2 regions of the Pseudomonas sp. 1L-C-7-B-C1 genome follow, and region 1 is predicted to be linked to the other one. Evidence: predicted binding sites of a transcription regulator. Region 1 holds the regulator's gene; the other holds the start of a gene.
The links. The regulator sigma-54, encoded in region 1, starts transcription at its own class of promoters, with help from an activator protein. The targets are predictions, from matches to a motif close to ANTGGCATNNANNTTGCTNT.
Positions count from the first base shown of each region.

Region 2: the regulator sigma-54 is predicted to act here: its motif matches at 3,145-3,164, upstream of AC0Z8Z_RS13435 (CmpA/NrtA family ABC transporter substrate-binding protein).

Region 1 is NZ_JBXAWH010000001.1:467,698-474,815, forward strand. Features, by position in the region: gene lptA (lipopolysaccharide transport periplasmic protein LptA) at 1-515, shown strand, start outside; gene lptB (LPS export ABC transporter ATP-binding protein) at 515-1,240, shown strand; gene AC0Z8Z_RS02125 (RNA polymerase factor sigma-54) at 1,430-2,923, shown strand; gene hpf (ribosome hibernation-promoting factor, HPF/YfiA family) at 3,000-3,308, shown strand; gene ptsN (PTS IIA-like nitrogen regulatory protein PtsN) at 3,321-3,785, shown strand; gene rapZ (RNase adapter RapZ) at 3,788-4,645, shown strand; gene AC0Z8Z_RS02145 (HPr family phosphocarrier protein) at 4,662-4,934, shown strand; gene AC0Z8Z_RS02150 (sensor domain-containing diguanylate cyclase) at 4,980-6,509, shown strand; gene AC0Z8Z_RS02155 (PA2169 family four-helix-bundle protein) at 6,553-7,026, opposite strand.
Region 2 is NZ_JBXAWH010000007.1:284,952-292,069, forward strand. Features, by position in the region: gene rlmKL (bifunctional 23S rRNA (guanine(2069)-N(7))-methyltransferase RlmK/23S rRNA (guanine(2445)-N(2))-methyltransferase RlmL) at 1-1,077, opposite strand, end outside; gene rmf (ribosome modulation factor) at 1,648-1,863, shown strand; gene AC0Z8Z_RS13430 (quinone-dependent dihydroorotate dehydrogenase) at 2,018-3,040, opposite strand; gene AC0Z8Z_RS13435 (CmpA/NrtA family ABC transporter substrate-binding protein) at 3,313-4,521, shown strand; gene AC0Z8Z_RS13440 (ANTAR domain-containing response regulator) at 4,534-5,109, shown strand; gene AC0Z8Z_RS13445 (nitrate/nitrite transporter) at 5,533-6,744, shown strand; gene AC0Z8Z_RS13450 (bifunctional protein-serine/threonine kinase/phosphatase) at 6,796-7,118, shown strand, end outside.

The DNA.
Region 1 (7,118 bases):
TGCTCGGCCTGAGCGCAGCACTGGGAAGCGCGAGCGCCTGGTCTCTGCCGACGGATCGCGATCAACCCATCCACATCCAGTCGGATGACGCGCAGCTGGACGACAAGCAAGGCATCGCCACTTACAAAGGCAATGTCATCATCACCCAGGGCACGATGAAGATCACCGGCAACACTGTGACCATCACCCGCACACCGCAAGGCGACGTGGACGTGTTCACGTCCGTGGGCAACCTGGCCTACTACGAGCAGAAGCCATCGGTGGACAAGCCGATCGTTCAGGCCTGGGGTGTCACTATTCAATACTTCGCGGCGCAGAACCGCATCGTGCTGATCGACAAAGCCAAAGTGGTCAACGACGGCAACACGTCCGAAGGCGAGAAAATTGTCTATGACACCGTCAAGCAGGTCGTGAACGCCGGCCGCGCCAACGGCACCAAGGTCACCGCACCACGCCCTCGCATCGACATGGTCATCCAGCCGAAAAAGAAAACCGACCAGCAGAAGGCCCAGTAATGGCAACGCTGAAAGCCCAACACCTGGCCAAAGCCTATAAAAGCCGCCAGGTCGTACGTGACGTCAGCCTGTCCATCGAGAGCGGCCAGATCGTAGGCCTGCTCGGCCCCAACGGCGCTGGCAAGACCACCTGCTTCTACATGATCGTCGGCCTGGTTCAGGCGGATCAGGGTCGCGTGCTGATCGACGACCAGGACGTCAGCCACCAGCCGATGCATGGCCGCGCCCGTGCCGGTATTGGCTACCTGCCACAGGAAGCGTCGATCTTTCGCAAGCTCTCCGTCTCGGACAACATCATGGCGATCCTCGAGACCCGCAAGGAGCTTGATCGCGCGGCCCGCCGCAAAGAGCTGGAAAGCCTGCTGCAGGAATTCCACATCACCCACATCCGCGACAACCTGGGCATGAGCCTGTCGGGCGGTGAACGCCGCCGTGTGGAAATTGCACGCGCCCTTGCCACTTCGCCGAAATTCATTCTGCTCGACGAACCGTTTGCCGGTGTTGACCCTATTTCCGTAGGCGACATCAAGCAGATCATTCACCACCTCAAGGCCAAAGGGATCGGCGTGCTGATCACTGACCACAACGTGCGTGAAACGCTGGATATCTGCGAAACCGCCTACATCGTCAACGATGGCCAGCTGATTGCCGAAGGCGACGCCGAGTCCATCCTGGCCAACCAGTTGGTCAAGGAAGTGTATCTGGGTCACGAGTTCCGCCTGTAACCGCAGTGATGACATGAGGTCGTGCGCCCTCCCATAACGGATGCCATCGCCGACCTCGTTTTTTAATTGTCATCACACTCTAGGCAAACCCTCCAGCTTCAGGCATATAATTTGCTTAAGTTGGCGCCCTCGGCGCCCTGGTAGTAAATGGCGCGCAGTGCGCCGGCGAATAAGGTGTTAAGCCCTGCCATGAAACCTTCGCTAGTCTTGAGAATGGGCCAGCAGCTGACGATGACACCTCAGCTGCAACAGGCAATCCGCTTGCTTCAGTTGTCGACGCTGGATCTCCAACAGGAAATTCAGGAGGCGCTGGAGTCGAACCCGATGCTGGAACGGCAGGAGGAAGGCGACGATTTCGACAACGCCGACCCCTTGGCCGATAACGTAGAGCAAAAGCCCAACGCTGACGTTCAGGAACCCACTTATCAGGAGTCGGCGCCTACCGTCGACAATCTGGATGAGGGTGACTGGAACGAGCGCATCCCCAACGAACTGCCGGTCGACACGGCGTGGGAAGACGTCTATCAGACCAGCGCCAGCAGCCTGCCCAGCAATGATGATGACGAGTGGGATTTCACCACCCGCACCTCCGTTGGCGAGAGCCTGCAAAGCCACCTGCTCTGGCAGCTCAACCTGGCGCCGATGTCGGACACCGATCGCCTGATCGCCGTGACCCTGATCGACTGCATCAACAACCAGGGCTACCTCGACGAAACACTCGACGAATTGCTCGACGCGTTCGATCCCGAGCTCGATATCGAGCTGGACGAAATCGAAGCCGTTCTGCACCGCATCCAGCAGTTCGAGCCTGCGGGCATCGGCGCTCGCAACCTGAGCGAATGCCTGCTGCTGCAACTTCGCCAGTTGCCGGCCAAAACCAAGTGGCTGGCAGAAGCGCAGAAGCTGGTCAGCGAGTACATCGATCTGTTGGGCAGCCGCGACTACGCGCAACTGATGCGCCGCATGAAGCTCAAGGAAGACGACCTGCGCCAGGTCATCGAGCTGGTCCAGAGCCTCAACCCGCGCCCGGGCTCGCAGATCGAATCCAGCGAACCCGAATACGTCGTACCTGACGTCATCGTGCGCAAGGACAACGAGCGCTGGTTGGTGGAGCTGAACCAGGAATCCGTGCCGCGCCTGCGGGTCAATCCGCAATATGCAGGCTTTGTGCGTCGCGCCGATACCAGTGCCGACAACACGTTCATGCGCAATCAACTGCAAGAGGCGCGCTGGTTCATCAAGAGCCTGCAGAGCCGCAACGAGACGCTGATGAAGGTGGCCACGCAGATCGTCGAACACCAGCGCGGCTTTCTGGAGTACGGCGACGAGGCCATGAAGCCGCTGGTTCTGCATGACATTGCTGAAGCGGTTGGCATGCACGAATCGACGATTTCCCGGGTGACCACGCAGAAGTTCATGCACACGCCGCGCGGGATCTACGAGCTCAAATATTTCTTTTCCAGCCACGTCAGCACCTCGGAAGGCGGCGAATGCTCGTCCACGGCGATTCGCGCGATCATCAAAAAACTGGTCGCTGCGGAAAATCAGAAAAAGCCGTTGAGTGACAGCAAGATCGCTGGTTTACTGGAAGCACAAGGCATTCAAGTGGCCCGTCGCACAGTCGCCAAGTACCGCGAATCCCTCGGGATCTCGCCGTCCAGCGAACGCAAGCGACTGATGTAAAGGTCACACGTCAAAGCGTTCCAGTGGCAGGCATCACGCCTGCCTCTTAATGCACTGGCAACGAAGGAGAAGCTGTATGCAAGTCAACATCAGTGGACACCAGCTGGAAGTGACTGAACCTCTGCGTACCTACATCGGCGAGAAACTCGCCCGATTGGAGCGCCACTTTGACAAGATCACGAATGTGCAGGTCACCATGGAGGTCGAGAAGCTCAAGCAGAAAATCGAAGCCACCTTGCACGTTCCTGGCGCTGAAGTGGTTGCCAACGCCGAACACGACGACATGTATGCAGCCATTGACCTGCTTGCCGACAAGCTTGACCGCCAACTCAAAAAACATAAGGAAAAACAGCAAAGTCTGCTGCAAGGCGCGACTGCTCGCTGACACTCCCCACCCATGATCCGACTTGAAAATATCCTGACCCCTGGCCGTTCACTCGTGAACGTGCCAGGCGGCAGCAAAAAAGCCGTACTCCAAAGCATCGCCAAAATGATCGGCACGCAAGTGCCTGATCTGGATGAGCAGGTCGTGTTTGAAAGCCTCATTGCCCGTGAAAAGCTCGGTTCCACCGGATTCGGTAATGGCATCGCCATTCCCCACTGTCGGCTGAAGGGCTGTTCAACGCCTGTTAGCGCCGTACTCCATCTGGAAAAGCCCATCGATTTCGACGCCATCGACGGCGCACCGGTTGACCTGCTGTTTGTGCTGCTGGTCCCGGAAGCGGCCACTGATGCTCATCTGGAACTCCTGCGCCAGATCGCCAGCATGCTCGACCGTGACGATGCGCGTAAGCGCCTGCGCGGCGCCAAAACCGACGAAGAGCTCTACAACGTCGTGCTCGACGTCCAGAACGGTCACTGACCATGCGCATGATCATCGTCAGCGGCCGCTCCGGCTCCGGCAAGAGCACGGCCCTTGATGTCCTTGAAGACAGCGGTTTCTACTGCGTCGACAATCTGCCTGCCGGCCTGCTACCGGAGCTGGCCGAACGCGCGCTGATCAACAGCGAACTGGCTGAGCCGCTGCTAGCGGTCTCGATCGACGCACGCAACCTGCCCAGTCACCTGACGCGATTTCCGCGCATGCTCGCCGAGGTGCGCGCCCGGCACATCCAGTGCGACGTGCTGTTCCTCGATGCAGATGAACCTACCCTGCTCAAGCGTTTTTCCGAGACCCGTCGCCGTCATCCGCTGAGCACGGCGACGCGCTCGCTGGCCGAAGCGATCCGTGACGAGAAAACCCTGCTGGGTCCGATCATCGATCTGGCTGATCTGACGGTCGACACCACGCACCTGAATCTCTATCAGTTGCGCGACATCCTCAAATTGCGCCTGCTGAACAAACCCGAGCCGGGCACTGCCTTCCTCATCGAATCCTTTGGCTTCAAGCGTGGCATGCCCGTTGACGCCGATCTGGTGTTCGACGTGCGCTGCCTGCCGAACCCGTACTGGAAGCCCGAACTGCGTGAGCAGTCGGGCCTCGACAAGCCGGTGGCCGATTACCTCGCCGCTCAACCGGACGTCGAGGAAATGTTCCAGGACATCTTTTCGTACCTCAACAAGTGGTTGCCGCGCTTCGCCGCCAGCAATCGCGCCTACGTCACGATTGCCATTGGCTGCACCGGCGGACACCACCGCTCTGTCTACCTGACTGAACGTCTGGGTCAGGTGCTGCAGCAATCGCTCAAGAATGTTCAGGTCCGCCACCGCGACCTAAGCTGAAAGGACCTCCCTCGCGATGCCCGCTCTAGAAATCACCATCATCAACAAGCTGGGTCTGCACGCCCGGGCCGCCGCCAAATTCGTGGGTGTCGCCGGCAAGTACCCGTGTCAGATCAGGGTCGGCCGCACGCCGGAAACCATGGTCGATGGCAAAAGCATCATGGCCGTCATGATGCTCGCCGCCGGCAAGGGCACCCTGATCCACCTGGCCACCGAAGGTGACGAAGCCGATGCCGCCCTGGCCGGGCTGGTAGAACTGATCAACAACAAGTTTGACGAAGGCGAATAAGCCTTACCGCTGCACGACGCTTTCCTTCCCCGTCAGAGATGATCGATGCCACTGACAGCCATGCCTCCATTAGCGCGAGGGATCAGATCAGGGTCCGAGAAGATGCTGATGCTGGGCAGCGCCCTGGCGGTGGGAGCCATCCTGGCCATCGTCACCTGGTTATTGTTTCGGGAGCTGGGCACCGCCAACGAAGCCGCCGTGCGCTCGGCGAACAACGTGGTTCAGTTGATCGATGCGGATGTGCAGCGTAACGCCGAGTTGTACGACACCTCTCTTCAGGGCCTGATCGCTGCATGGCGACGACCCGATGTCATGACGATTTCGCCGGAGTTACGGCAGTTGGTGCTGTTCGACCGGGCTACGGCCGCGCCCTACAAGGGCGATCTGGTGCTGCTCGATGAGACCGGGCGCATCGTCGCCGATTCCACTTCTCTGACGCCTCGGCTGGACAACTTTTCCGATCGGCCAGGCTTTCAAAAACACCGGGAGAGCAGCTCGCTGGCGCTGGTGGTAGATGGACCGTTCCTGTCGCGCTGGGGCTTCAAGGACCTGTGCATCAGTTTCAGTCGGCGTCTCCCCTCCGACACCGGCCAGTTCGTCGGCATCGCCAGTGCATCAATGCGCCTGTCGTATTTTAACCAGCTGTTTCGCACGCTGGACATCGGCCCCACCAGCACCGTCAACTTGCTCAGCGCAGATGGCGTGCTGCTCGCCCGCCAACCCGATGAAAACAATCGCACCTTTGTCGGCCAGAACTTCAGTATGCGCCCCAACTTCAAACGCATCCTGGACGAGGTCAACGGCAGCTTTGCCGCCGTGTCCGAACTCGACGGCGCCAAGCGGCTGTACACGTTCTCACGGGTCGGGGATCTGCCATTGATCGTCGTGGTCGCTCAATCCCAAGATGATGTCTACGCCGTGTGGAAGCGCAATGCCCTGCTTGTGGCGGGCGCCACCGGTTTGCTGTGTATCGGCATCCTTTCGCTGTCGTGGCTGTTGGGTCGCCAACTGCGCCTGCGCCAGAACGCCGAGCGCGAACTGGCTGGCCTGGCGTCCACTGATGGGCTGACGGGTTTGGCCAATCGCCGCAAGCTGGATCAGGCGCTCGCCCAGGAATGGGCGCGCGGAATACGGTCAGGGCGACCTTTGGCACTCCTGATGATCGACGTAGACCACTTCAAGGCGTTCAATGACCGCCATGGGCATCATGGCGGCGACGTCGCCTTGCGCAGTGTTGCCCAGACGCTGGCTGCCAGCATTCGCAGGCCGGGTGACCTGGCCGCGCGCTACGGCGGTGAGGAATTCATGGTAGTGCTACCGGAGACCGACAAGGCAGGTGCCTGCGTTATCGCAGAAAAGCTGCGTCTGGCAATCGAAGCGCTGCCGCCGTTCGCCAATGACACAGCGCCCATCACCGTGAGCATCGGCGTCGCCACGCATCTGCCGGTGACCCACGACTTGCCAGGGGCGCTGTTTCAAGCCGCTGACCGGGCTCTGTACCGCGCCAAAAGAAATGGCAGAAATCGGGTAGAAGTCGGAGCGTACGACCCGCCTTCCACCGAACTGCAGACATAAAAAAACGCCAGACTGGCTGGCGTTTTTTCGAACCTACTGCAAATTACTTGTTGGCAGCACGAACGGTGTCACGCAGGGCTTTGACCTTGTCGTGGTTCGCTTGCACGCCCTGCAGCTGACGCTGGATCAGGGTGGTCACATTGACTGGCAGTTTCTTCTCAGTCGCTTCCTGTGCGGCTTTTTTGTAAGCCTTCAGGGCTTGGTCTTCGCCCCTTTCGACTTCGTTCAGGACCGCTTCGTCGTTCTTGCCGCTCAAAGCGCTTTTCAGGTTGACCCAAAGACGGTGTGCGCCGCCAGCGATGCTGGACGAATCTTCTGGGTTACCGCCCAGAGCACGGACTTCAGCCTGAAGTTCGGCGACGGAAGTCTTGCAGCCGGAAGAACGCGAAAGCAGGTAAGCCTTGATTTCCGGGTTCTTGGCGTCTTCAGCGGCAGTGTGAAAACCTTTCTCACCGTCAATGCTGGTCTCGATCAAGTCATTCAGAATAGAGATGGCTTCTTTGTTGATATCCGACATTTTGCGGTTCCTTTCTGGCAGGTTTATCAAAGGTTTAGTTAATGAAACACTCGATAGAGGGGATATTGCATTGTGCATGCCAGCTTTTTACG
Region 2 (7,118 bases), on a different contig from region 1:
GCCCAGGTCAGGCGCACCGGTGAACACCGCCGCTTCCCAGTTCAGGCAGGCCTGACGCAGGCGCTCGCCGAGGTTCTGGTAGAGATACAACAGGCTGGCTTCGTCACCGAGACGCTCGCCGTACGGCGGGTTGCAGATGACCAGACCGGTCTGGTTCTGATCGGGACGCGGCTCGAAGGTTGCCACTTCGCCCTGGTAGATCTTGATCCACTCGCTCAGGCCGGCGCGCTCGACGTTGTTGCGGCCCGGCTGGATCAGACGCGGATCGGCTTCATAACCACGAATCCACAGCGGCGGCTTGGCCAGACCCGCTTGCGCACGTTCCAGCGCTTCGTCATGCAGCTTGCGCCAGATCGCCGGCACGTGGCCCAGCCAGGCCGAGAAGCCCCAGCGCTCGCGCTTGAGGTTGGGCGCGATGTCGGCAGCGATCATCGCCGCTTCGACCAGGAACGTACCCACGCCGCACATCGGGTCAGCCAGCGCGCCACCCTCAGCGGCAATGCGCGGCCAGCCCGAGCGGATGAGGATCGCGGCGGCCAGGTTTTCCTTGAGCGGCGCGGCGCCCTGCTGCAAACGGTAGCCGCGCTGGTGCAGGCTGTGGCCGGACAAGTCCAGGGACAGAATCGCTTCGCCCCGGTCCAGACGCAGGTGCACGCGCAGGTCAGGATTGAGTTTGTCGACCGAGGGGCGTACGCCGTCTGCCGTGCGCAGGCGGTCAACAATGCCGTCTTTAACCTTCAAGGCGCCGAAATGGGTGTTATCGATGCCCGAACCGTGACCGCTGAACTCAACGGCCAGCGTGCCTTCCGCCTCCAGATGGTCCGCCCACTCGATGTCGTGAACCCCGTGATAAAGGTCCTCGGCGTCTTTCATCGGGAAACGCTTGAGCACCAGCAGCACCCGGTTCGCCAGACGCGACCACAGACACAGCCGGTAGGCGGTTTCCATATCGGCGGTGCCACGGATGGCGGAAGTGTGTTCGCGGGTTTCCTCGAGACCAAGGGCGGTGGCTTCCTCAGCCAGCAAGCCTTCGAGGCCTTTTGGGCAGGTGAGGAAAAGTTCGTAACGGTCCGACATGAGTATTCCAGAGCCTTGGGCTATAGCGGCCGGACAACGCATTGTCCGGCCCGATTGCAACAGACGCCTTTCAGGGAGGACGCCTGCGCGGCACACAATTTGTGCCTGTCCCTCGCACCGATACATTTCGAGTGCGACGGTCCGCCAGCACGTGAGGGCTGACGACAAATGATTAACAAACGCTATTCAGCACGACGGCGGCGGCAATAAAAAGTCACATCGCTGACCCTTCGTCGTTTTTCCACTGACCACAAACGGCCAGCACTCTCAATTGCGAAACACTTGCACTGCCGCGTGAAAGCCCCGTTTTGAGGGGGCTCTCTGTCAAAACACCGCTGAAACGCATCAGCGCTTATGGTCGTAATGCCTGAATGGTTACGTTCTTATGACAAAACGATCATTCACAGCGTACCGCTCATTGGTTAGAAATCACCCAAGGTCATCGCCGCAACGGCGGTGGCATCAAGCCCGCGACGCCGGCAGCGGGCCGCTAACGGCAGAAGATTTTCTGCCGGACCTCAACCTGAGGTCTCCAGGGACATTACAGTCAACAAACGAGGGCAACACCCTATGAGAAGACTTAAGCGTGATCCGATGGAAAGAGCATTTTCGCGCGGATACCAGTACGGCGTATCCGGTAAATCCCGTGAGCTTTGCCCATTTACTCTACCGTCAGTGCGTCAAGCCTGGATCAATGGCTGGCGAGAAGGACGCGGCGACAACTGGGACGGTATGACCGGCACTGCGGGCATTCACAGACTCAACGAACTTCACGCGGTCGGCTGACGCAACCCTCACGTTACAGCCTGACCTAAAGCTTCTTGAACTAACGCTTTTAAAACATCTGACCGCTTCACCGTAACCACGCACGTCCCACCCGGGCGGCGGGCCAAGGCCCAAGAGGGGTTCCAGTCGGAACCCCTCTTTTCGTTTCGGATGATTACCGAGACATTGCTGCGATAGCGTCCACCGACTGGTGAATCAGCGCCGGCCCCTTGTAGATGAAGCCCGAATAGATCTGCACCAGACTCGCCCCTGAGGCGATTTTCTCGGCCGCGTGCCTGCCCTCGGTGATGCCGCCGGCCGCAATGATCGGCAAGCGCCCACCCAACTCAGCGGCCAGCACCTTGACGATGTGCGTGCTCTGCTCGCGCACTGGCGCGCCTGACAGGCCACCCGCTTCATCGCCGTGTGGCAGACCTTCCACGCCCTTGCGGCTGAGGGTGGTGTTGGTCGCAATCACCGCGTCCATCCCCGACTCCAGCAACGCGCTGGCCACCAGCACGGTCTCTTCGTCGCTCATGTCCGGGGCAATCTTGATGGCCAGTGGCACGCGCTTGCCATGGATCTGAGTCAGCGCATCCTGACGCACCCGCAGGGCTTCCAGCAGTTGCTTGAGCGAATCACCGAACTGCAGGCTGCGCAGGCCCGGTGTGTTGGGCGAGCTGACGTTGACGGTGACGTAACTGGCGTGGGCGTAGACCTTGTCCAGGCAGATCAGGTAGTCGTCGACAGCGCGCTCGACCGGCGTATCGACGTTCTTGCCGATGTTGATGCCCAGCACGCCGTTGTACTGCGCGGCCTGCACCCGGCTGATCAGATTGTCCACGCCCAGGTTGTTGAAGCCCATGCGATTGATGATGGCATCCGCCTGGGGCAGACGGAAAATGCGCGGTTTCGGATTGCCCGGCTGCGGACGCGGCGTGACGGTGCCGATCTCGACAAAACCGAAGCCCAGCTGGGAAAAACCATTAATGGCCGCGCCGTTCTTGTCCAGCCCCGCCGCCAGCCCGACCGGGTTGGGGAAGCGCAGGCCCATGACGGTCACCGGCAACTGCATCGGCGCCTTGTTGAACAGGCCGTTGAGCCCCAGACGCCCGCCCGCGCCGATCAGGTCGATGGACAGATCGTGGGAGGTTTCAGGGGAGAGTTTGAACAGTAACTGGCGGGCCAGGTTATACATGGGAGGGCGCGGCTCGTTTGCGGCTGGGATCAGCGGCGGATTATAAACGCCGCTGCAGGGTAGCGCGAGGCATGTCGAGAACTTTGCTTACAACCTCGGCTCCCGCTGGCATATGGCTTGCTTGGCGTCCTGTATCGACTCGATCCAATGGCGGAGCGAGACACAGGACAATGACGTCGCTGTCGCCCCGGTTCAATCGGGGCGAGGCGGCGTTTTTTTTGGACGATCGGCAGCGCTGACCAGCGCGTCGGCCTCCACGCGGAATGGCACTCATGAATGACACGCTTACCCCCTCGCTGGCCTGGGTCAACGGCAGCGATGCACTGGAACTGACCAGTGTCGACCTTGGCTTCATGGCGCTCACCGACAGCGCCTCGCTGATCGTCGCCGCGACCCAGGGCTTCGCCCAGCCCTACGGCCTGCATATCAACCTGCACCGGCAGATGTCGTGGGCCAACCTGCGCGACAAACTGGTGAGCGGCGAATTGCACGCGGCCCACAGCCTCTACGGTCTGGTCTACGCCGTCCAGCTGGGGCTGGCCGGACCGGCGAAGGACATGGCCGTGCTGATGGGGCTGAACCAGAACGGCCAGAGCATCAACCTGTCGCGGTCACTGCAGGACGCCGGCGTGACCACTCCTGATGCACTGGACCGGCGCACGCACCAAAGCGACTCAAAACTGACCTTTGCCCAGACCTTCCCCACCGGCAATCACGCCTTGTGGCTTTATTACTGGCTCGCGAGCCAAAGCATCCATCCGTTGCGCGACGTCGACAGCGTGGTGGTGCCGCCGCCGCAGATGGTCGAGCACTTGCAGGCCGGACGCATCGACGGCTTTTGCGTCGGCGAGCCGTGGGGCGCCAGCGCAGTTCAGCAGAACCTGGGCTTCACCCTGGCGACGTCCCAGGCCATCTGGCCGGATCACCCGGAAAAGGTGTTGGGGTGCAGCCTGGAATTCGCCGAGCAGTACCCGAACACGGCGCGGGCGCTAGTGATGGCGGTGCTTGAAGCCAGCCGTTTCATCGAAGAGAGCACCGACAACCGGCGCAGCACCGCGCAGCTGCTCAGCGCCGCCGAGTACGTCAATGCACCGGTGGGCACCATCGAATCGCGGCTGCTCGGCGAATACGACGACGGGCTCGGCAACCAGTGGCACGACCACCATGCGATCCGCTTCCACGGCAACGGCCAGGTGAACATGCCCTGGCTGTCCGACGGCATGTGGTTCATGACCCAGTTCCGCCGCTGGGGCTTGCTGCGTGAAGACCCGGATTACCTCGGCGTCGCCCGCGGCGTCCAGCAATTGGGGCTGTACCGCCAGGCCGCCGAGGCGCTGGGCATTGCCGTACCGCCTTCGCCCATGCGCAGCAGCCAGTTGATCGACGGCAAAATCTGGGACGGCAGCGACCCGGCGCGTTACGCCCGCAGCTTCAAGCTGCACGCGCTGGCCGATGCCGCCCCCGTTCATGCTGATCGCTGAGGAGACGCCACCATGCTGCGAATCCTGCTGATCAACGACACGCCCAAAAAGGTCGGGCGCCTTAAGGCCGCGCTGACCGAAGCCGGTTTTGAGGTGATCGACGAATCCGGGCTGATCATCGACCTGCCCGGCCGGGTCCAGGCCGTGCGGCCGGACGTGATTCTCATCGACACCGAATCGCCAGGCCGTGACGTGCTGGAGCAAGTGGTGCTGGTGACCCGCGATCTGCCGCGGCCGATCGTGATGTTCACCGACGAGCACGACCCCGTCGTGATGCGCCAGGCGATCAAGTCCGGGGTCAGCGCCTACATCGTCGAAGGCATCCACGCACAACGCCTGCAGCCGATTCTCGACGTGGCCATGGCGCGCTTCGAAAGCGATCAGGACCTGCGCGCGCAACTCCAGGCCCGCGATCAGCAATTGGCCGAACGCAAACGCATCGAAACGGCCAAGGGGCTGTTAATGAAAATGAAGCAGTGCAACGAAGAAGAGGCCTACACCCTGATGCGGCGCCAGGCCATGAGCCGACAGCAGAAGCTGATTCAAGTGGCGGAGCAGATCATTGCCATGAGCGAGTTGCTGGGCTGATCGCATTCAGTCCCGGACGACCTTGGCGTAACTGACTACACCCACTCCTGTAGGAGCCCGCTTGCTGGCGAACCCATTGTGTCAGCTGAGATCTGCGCCGCTGGCCCGCCGCTTTCGCCAGCAAGCCGGCGCCTACGAAAAATGCGCAGGGCCGGCCCGGTTGATCCGACCAGGCGTCTGGCGCGCATCTGGCCCATGTATTGCTACGTACACATCACAGGTAGCCAACGGCGGTTGCCCACTCACGACAAAGACGTCGCACCCCTTCGCGAAAGCGCACAGGGCTGCGGCGTTTTTTCGTTTTTGCCCTGAACACATCGGGGCGGGTGGAGTACCGGTATGGTGCTTCACCTGCAAGACCTGACCCGTAGCGGTGCGAGCAATCTCTCGACCGAACACGAATCCCTGCAGATGAGGTGTTAGATGAACACGAGTTTCTGGAAAGCCGGCCATAAACCGACACTGTTCGCAGCGTTCCTGTATTTCGACCTGAGCTTCATGGTCTGGTACCTGCTCGGTCCCATGGCCGTGCAAATCGCCGCCGATCTGCACCTGACCACCCAGCAACGCGGCCTGATGGTCGCGACGCCGATTCTGGCGGGCGCCGTACTGCGTTTCATCATGGGCATGCTCGCCGACCAGCTGTCGCCCAAGACCGCCGGGATCATCGGCCAGGTCATCGTCATCGCCGCGCTGCTGGGCGCCTGGCAGTTGGGTATTCACAGCTATGAACAGGCGCTGCTGCTGGGCGTGTTCCTTGGCATGGCCGGCGCGTCCTTCGCCGTGGCGCTTCCGCTGGCCTCCCAATGGTATCCGCCGCAGCACCAGGGCAAAGCGATGGGCATCGCCGGTGCCGGCAATTCGGGCACTGTGTTCGCGGCCCTTATCGCACCCGTACTGGCGGCCAGCTTCGGCTGGAACAACGTGTTCGGCTTTGCCGTGGCGCCGCTGCTGTTGACCCTCATCGCGTTCTCGCTCATGGCAAAGAACGCCCCCGAACGGCCCAAAGCCAAATCCATGGCTGACTATTTCAAGGCCCTGGGCGACCGCGACAGCTGGTGGTTCATGTTCTTCTACAGCGTGACCTTCGGCGGCTTCATTGGCCTGGCCAGCGCCCTGCCCGGCTATTTCAACGATCAATACGGCCTGAGCCCGGTGACCGCAGGTTACTACACCGCCGCCTGCGTCTTCGGCGGCAGCATGATGCGGCCACTGGGCGGCGCCCTCGCCGACCGCTTCGGCGGGATTCGCACGCTGTCAGGCATGTACGCCGTCGCCGCGATCTGCATCGCCGCCGTGGGGTTCAACCTGCCCAGCTCATGGGCCGCACTGGCGCTGTTCGTCGCGGCCATGCTCGGCCTTGGTGCCGGTAACGGCGCGGTGTTCCAGCTGGTACCGCAACGCTTTCGCAAAGAGATCGGCGTCATGACCGGTCTGATCGGCATGGCCGGCGGCATCGGTGGCTTCCTGCTGGCCGCCGGGCTCGGCGCGATCAAGCAGAACACCGGCGAGTACCAACTGGGCCTGTGGCTGTTCGCATTCCTTGGCGTGCTGGCCTGGTTCGGCCTGATGAACGTCAAGCGTCGCTGGAGAACCACTTGGGGCTCGGCCGCCGTTACCGCCGCCCGCGTCTAGGCCGTGAGCCTCAATCAGCCGATTCCGGCAGTTGCTTCCAGAGCGAACGGCTTGCAACTCCGCGTCGCCGAGTTCAGCGCCACCGGGCCCAGGGCGGAAAATCAGGATGCCATTCGCGTGGTCACTCCTGCTCCGGCGCTGGCCGCCAGCAAGGGTTATCTGTTCGCCCTCGCTGACGGCGTCAGCCAGTGCGCCGACGGCGGCCTGGCATCCCGCGCCACGCTTCAGGCGTTGGCGATGGACTACTACGCGACGCCGGAAACCTGGAGCGTCGCCCAGGCCCTCGATCGCCTGCTGCTGGCACAAAACCGCTGGCTGCTGGCCAACGGCTTGTTGACCACCCTCAGCGTGCTGATCCTGCGCGGGCGTCGCTT